DNA from 2 places in the Desulfitobacterium dehalogenans ATCC 51507 genome. Region 1 is predicted to be linked to the other one. Evidence: riboswitches for the same ligand, from Rfam matches in the RefSeq annotation. Region 1 holds a riboswitch; the other holds the start of a gene.
What was found. A riboswitch is a leader RNA that binds a small molecule or an ion and turns the genes downstream of it on or off. The one in region 1 is predicted to bind lysine.
Positions count from the first base shown of each region.

Region 2: linked by a shared signal. The riboswitch ahead of DESDE_RS08915 (transporter substrate-binding domain-containing protein) and the one ahead of lysA (diaminopimelate decarboxylase) in region 1 are both predicted to bind lysine.

Region 1 is NC_018017.1:4,242,839-4,246,052, forward strand. Features, by position in the region: gene DESDE_RS20275 (hypothetical protein) at 1-552, shown strand, start outside; gene lysA (diaminopimelate decarboxylase) at 666-1,916, opposite strand; lysine riboswitch at 2,042-2,216, opposite strand; gene DESDE_RS20285 (hypothetical protein) at 2,295-2,507, opposite strand; gene DESDE_RS20290 (sulfite exporter TauE/SafE family protein) at 2,589-3,214, opposite strand, start outside.
Region 2 is NC_018017.1:1,840,883-1,844,096, reverse strand. Features, by position in the region: gene DESDE_RS08925 (amino acid ABC transporter ATP-binding protein) at 1-155, opposite strand, end outside; gene DESDE_RS08920 (amino acid ABC transporter permease) at 176-937, opposite strand; gene DESDE_RS08915 (transporter substrate-binding domain-containing protein) at 1,076-1,924, opposite strand; lysine riboswitch at 2,053-2,235, opposite strand; gene DESDE_RS08910 (rubrerythrin family protein) at 2,432-2,926, shown strand; gene DESDE_RS08905 (DMT family transporter) at 3,117-3,214, shown strand, end outside.

The DNA.
Region 1 (3,214 bases):
GAGGCCAATATCCCCAGCGCTCCGGCCATGGCCCAACCCTTAGCACAGGCTTTAAAACTATCCGATGAAGAACTGGTTTACGAATACTGCAGCGGCATCGACCTCGCCCTAGCCGATAATTTGCTGTTCACTCAGGCCAAAGATATTCCGACGGAAACCCTGTACATATTTTTTTGCTACATAACCAGTCCGTCAGAAGGTTCGGAGAACATTCAGGAACAATGGCATAATAAAACCGATGACAAATACCATGTGCCGATAGCCGACATCGAAAACGTATTAAACCGCTATTTTGACGGCTACCATTTCGACCCCGCTCAAATCGACGGTTACCAGCCGCAGACCAAGGAGATTGTCATCGGCGGTCTGGGGGGATTTGGTGGAGGCCGTTTCCCGAAATTAGTTTCCAAAGAACAGCTGAGTGACGATACCCTGAAGCTGACCGTAGATTATTACGATTTCGATTATACAGAGGTTTTCTATACTAAAGTGTATACTATTCGTTTTACCGAGGAAGGTTCTCAGTATTTGTCTATCCAAAAAGCGGAGTAGGATCTCTTTGCTCCGCACTTATACCTTCTCATATGTTAAAAAGACCGGGGCACATGCAGCCTCGGTCTTTAGTATTTTTAAACGAGAGAAGGACCTGCCTTCTCTCTTAAGAACTATAGTTCACTGAAATCCAAGGTGGCGAAATAATCCTCTAGGATTTCCGCCCGGCGGATCAGCTTCACACTGCCGTCCCCTTGCAGCAATAACTCAGCATGACGCAGCTTGCCATTGTAGTTGAAGCCCATGGCATGTCCGTGAGCACCGGTATCATGAATCACCAGGATATCCCCGATATCGATCCGGGGCAGTTCCCGGTCCACGGCAAATTTATCGTTATTCTCACATAAGCTTCCGGTCACATCATAAATATGGTCCTTAGGCAGGTCTTCCTTACCCATGACGGTTATATGGTGGTATGCGCCGTATATTCCCGGACGCATCAGATCCGCCATGCTGGCGTCGACACCGATATAGTGTTTATAAATATCCTTACGATGAATAACCTGGGTCACCAAATAGCCAAAAGGTCCCGTTACCATGCGCCCGCATTCCAAGCAAATGCGCAAAGGATCCAAGCCGTTGGGAACGATCTTCTCTTCGTAAACTTTACGGACTCCTTCACCGATAGTCTCCAGATTGACCGGCTCTTGTTCCGGACGGTAGGGGATGCCGATTCCTCCGCCAAAATTCACAAATTCCAGGCGGATTCCCAGCCTTTCTTTCAGCTCTATGGCCAGATCAAACATCATCTCTGCTGTCTCAATGAAGAAATCAGGGTTCAGCTCATTGGAGATAATCATAGTATGAAGCCCGAAACGTTTCACTCCTTTATCACGAACGATCTCGTAAGCCTGGAATAATTGTTCCTTAGTTAAGCCATATTTGGATTCTTCAGGGCTGCCGATAATGGCATTTCCCTCCCGCAGGAAACCGGGATTATAACGGAAGGAGATCACCTCCGGCAGGCCGGCATGCTTTTCCAGATAATCAATATGGGTAATATCGTCTAAATTGATGATCGCCCATAAATCCTTAGCTTTTTGAAATTCGTCTGCAGGGGTATTGTTGGAGGTCAGTATAATGTTCTCCTCTGTGATTCCCGCCTTTTCTGCCAAAATCAGCTCAGCCAAAGAGCTGCAATCTGCTCCAAAGCCTTCTTCCCGAAGGATCTTCAGAATATGGGGATTGGGGAGAGCTTTGACGGCAAAATACTCCTTAAACTCCGGTGCCCAGGCAAATGCCGACTGAAGTCTTTGGGCATTTTTTCGAATGGCTACCTCATCATAAATATGAAAAGGGGTGCCATAGTCCGCTATAATTTTCCGCAATTGCTCTTGATTAAAGGGTAATTTTTTTGCTGCCATATTCTTCTCCTCTCCTAATACTATCAATCGATAGAAATTGTTAGAGTCTGATAGTGCAAAAAAAGGCTACGAGTCTCCCCGTAACCGTTTCTCTAAGGCGAAAATATAGTCTAAGCCCCAAAACTTCACGAGATAGCACTCCACCGAAAATCCGGTGACAGTCTTGCATTTTTTCAATGGAAGACCAGCTAAGACCCTTTGTCTTTGGCCTTTGCTTCGGCAGTGATTCCTTTCCTTATCCGTCATAGCCTGACGCGCTCGGGATAATTACTCTTAATGCACTGCGCCTCTATCATTCACTCTATGAATTATCTATACATTATGGAACAAGATGTTACCCTTGTCAATACATTGCTTCCGTATACATTGCCCCTGCCTTTATTCTTTCGCATTCTGCAGATTTTCCATGATCCCCCGATTGTGAAAAACATCCTCCACCTCTAAGTTAAGCTGGCCACCCTTTGTGCTTTCTTTGGGCTTCTCGCCATAATCCATTGTATTTGATCCGGACTCTTGAGTCTGACTGATCACACCTGCCGGTTCCCATAATTGGCGCTTCATCTCTTTAGCGGTATTCTTCCGGTCGTCCATGCGGGATTCCTCCTTTTATCCTGACAAAATCAATTGCTTGCTGGTTCTGTCTTTAGAGTACCCGAAAACGCCCAAAACATGTTAAAGAAACAATACCTTCAGAGGCTCAGCAATGGATGTCAGACCGATGACCAAAAGCAATCCATAGACCAGCTTCTTAAATTGAGCTTCATTAATTTTTTTCCTAAGGGGCTGACCGGCCACATAGCCAAGAATAACGGCCAAAATCATGCTGACAAGCACTATTCCAAAGGAAAGAGTAAAGCTCTCCCGGAATACAAGAATTTTGGAAGCGGTGGTCATGGCGTATTGGAAAAAGAAAAAGTTGACCGTAGTAGCTTGGAAGGCGTCTTTGGATAGATGCTTAATAAGCAACGCGACGACGGGTGGACCGGGGATGGCCGCTAAGCCATTGAGCAGACCTGAAGAAAAGGCCACTAAGGTGAAGCCCTTTGAAGATACATTGATGCTTCCTTCCTCTTCCACCGGGGCTGTGGCTACAGGGATTTTCTTCTCAGAGGCGCTGCCTTTGAGTTGTAACCACTGATAGAAAACATAACCAATGAGAATAATTCCTACAACCCCTTTGATATACACTTCATTCATATATCCACTTAAAGCAACACCCATAACCAATCCGGGAATACTTAAGAGCAAGAGTCGGAGGATTAAATCCCAGCGGGCTAACTGCCGCATTTTAAATCCCT
Region 2 (3,214 bases), 1.9 Mb from region 1:
AGGTTAATACAGCGCAGAAGCGTGGACTTCCCTGAGCCGGAGGAACCGATGATACAGACCACTTCTCCCTTGCGCACCGAAAAATCGATATCCTTCAAGACTTCATTGGCGCCGAAGGATTTGCTTAAATGGTGAACTTCAATGATTTTTTCCAAGGTTTTTCCTCCTTCCTCAATCAGGTCTTGGTTCTGCGCAGCATACTCTCAGCCGTTTGAACCTGCATTTGATTCATAGTATAGCTTTCCGGTCCGTCCATTCTTCTCTCGATATAACGAAGAATACGGGTGATCGTAAAGGTCATAATGAAATAGATGATACAGGCCACAGCGAAAGATTCAAAGTAGCGGAAGTTGTTCCCGGCAATGGACTTGGTTTGGAAATACAATTCCGTCACGGAGATCACATTGAGAACGGAAGTATCCTTAATATTGATTACAAATTCATTCCCCGTAGCCGGAAGAATATTACGGATAACCTGAGGCAAAACCACATTGGTCATGGTCTGGATATGATTCATACCGATAGCATGTGCCGCTTCAAATTGTCCTTTATCAATGGATATAATTCCCCCGCGAACGATCTCCGACATATAGGCTCCGGTATTAATAGACACAATAAAGACAGCCGCAAAGATGCGGTTCATATGGATATCAAAGGCTAACGCCGATCCGTAATAAATGACCATAGCCTGAACGATCATAGGGGTTCCCCGGAAGAACTCAATATAGCTTGCCAAAAGAGCATTGACCACTTTCAGAAAGATGCGTTTCATCCCCCGTTCCGGCATGGGGACGGTGCGTATAACACCGATAATAAGTCCGATGAGGGAGCCGATGATAGTACCAATGATAGAGATTAATAGGGTGAACCCCGCTCCACGCAGGAACATGGGCCAGTTTTCGGATACAATGCGTATGAACCAATCTAAGCTCATCATTCTCCTCCTTATAAATATATCAATAACCTTATAAGTAACAGGGCATTCGCAGAAAACATCACAAAACCGACTGCATTAAATGTAGCCGGTTTTATGAAACATTATTCGCAGCGGAATAAAAATGTCCTTTAAAGTGCCTTAGTTAGCTGCAGGTTGATTCTGAATTGCCTTATCCATGATTTGAAGGCGCTCTTGTTCAGAAATTCCTTTTAGGATCTCATTGATTTTGGCTGTAAGTTCGCTGCCCTTTTTCACTCCTACAGCAATGGCTGTATCTTCAGGGGATGTTTGGAATCCATCGGTGAATTCAACCATTTTGAAATCACTGTTGGCCGCTTGGGCACTGACCCCTTCCGGACGCTCGGAAACATAGCCGTCAATCATGCCTGATTGTATAGCTACCCGCATAGCCGGGAAGTTATCCATAGCGGTTTGTTTGGCAACCCCTTCGATCTGCTCAATGACATCATAGTGGAAGGTGTTTAACTGAGCCGTAATTTTAGCCCCATTAAAATCTTTCAGAGAGGTAGCGTTTTCATACTTGCTGCCGTTCTTTACCACCATAACCAGATCGGACTGGTAATAAATATCGGAGAAATCAATAGTTTCTTTCCGTTTTTCAGTCGGGGACATCCCGGCGATAATCGCATCGATTTTCCTGGAAGTTAAAGCAGGAACCAGACCATCCCATTCGGTTTTAACAATGACCAGTTCTTTTCCTAAACCTTCAGCAATCTTTTTGGCGATTTCCACATCGTAACCACCGGCATATTCAGCGCCGCCCTCAATTTTGACTCCGCCGTTGGCAGCATCCATCTGAGTCCAGTTAAAGGGGGCATAACCTGCCTCCAAGCCGACTTTGAATGTATTGCCTTCATTTCCCGCGGCCGGTGTTTGGGCATTTCCCTGACTACCTGAACTGCAGCCCGTGACCAACAGCATGGCCGCAAGTACCCCTGCCATGACTAATGATAATTTTCTCTTCATTGCTGAACCCTCTCCTTCTTCTCATTACCTGATTTTCATAAAATATTAAATAGTGTGAAAAATAAATGAGACCTGAGTTGGTACTCAGGTCGCAAAAGTCCTATTGCCCTTAAACCCCTCTTTTCCCCCGCCGAGATAGCACAACTCAATAAACCGGGACGTCTATTGAGACAGTTCTGCAGTTGTTCACTGCAGACCCAGCCCATAATACTGAGCGTATTAAAAGCTTCGGCGATATTTCCTTCTCCTTGTTCTCCTCGCTGCTCGTGCTCCAAAAAGGACTGTTAAATATCGCAACCTCTACCCCACCTGAAAAGTGAGGTTCACTATGAATTTATCTTCAGTCTACAATAACATAAGACAGCTTGTCAACCCGAACCGGTTTTGTATTATGTATGTATATCATCCGGTAATTTCTTTAGAGGAAATTTAATGAAACTGTAGAATCTAGTTTATACTAGAGGAACCCATCACTCTTTAGTTATATAAGGAATGGAGGATTAACAAATGAACCAACAAAGAACATTAAAACATCTTATGGATGCTTTTGCCGGTGAATCCCAAGCCAATAGAAAGTACCTTGCTTACGCAAAAAAGGCCGAAAAAGATGGTAACCTCAACGCCGCCAAACTCTTTCGGGCAGCGGCTGATGCTGAGACCCTGCATGCCCTCAGGGAATTGGAGCTCGCTGGTAAAGTAGGTTCCACCGTGGATAATCTGAAGGATGGAATCGCCGGTGAAACCTATGAGTTCGAAAGCATGTACCCTGATTTTATTAAAGTCGCTGAAGAAGAAGGCAATAAAGCAGCAGTGACCACCTTTACTTTTGCAATGAAAGCAGAAGAAGTCCATGCCAAGCTCTATAAAGATGCTTTAGAGAACTTAGACGCAAACGAAGAAGTCTTCTATTACCTCTGCCCTGTCTGTGGCAACATCGAGAAAATCGTCCCCGAAAAGTGTTTTATCTGTAATGTACCCGGGGATAAATTCATTAAGTACTAAAGTTAAGCATACTAAGGTTAATGGATCAGCAGGTCTATGAGTCCGACCTTGTCGGTAAGCACGGGTCGCCCTTAAAGGGCGATCCGTGCTTTTTTTCTTATCCATGTTTCAGGACTTGAAAAGTCTTGACCACCCCACCTATAATTAAAATAAGGCTTGAACTGTTTACTCTTAAAGGAGTTGTGTTTCATTGGAACCAAAAAAGACCTCAGCTATTTTCTTTGCCGTCCTCGCCGCCTTGCTTTTTGGCATTAGTTCTCCTGTCTCTAAATTGTTACTGGCGGAAAT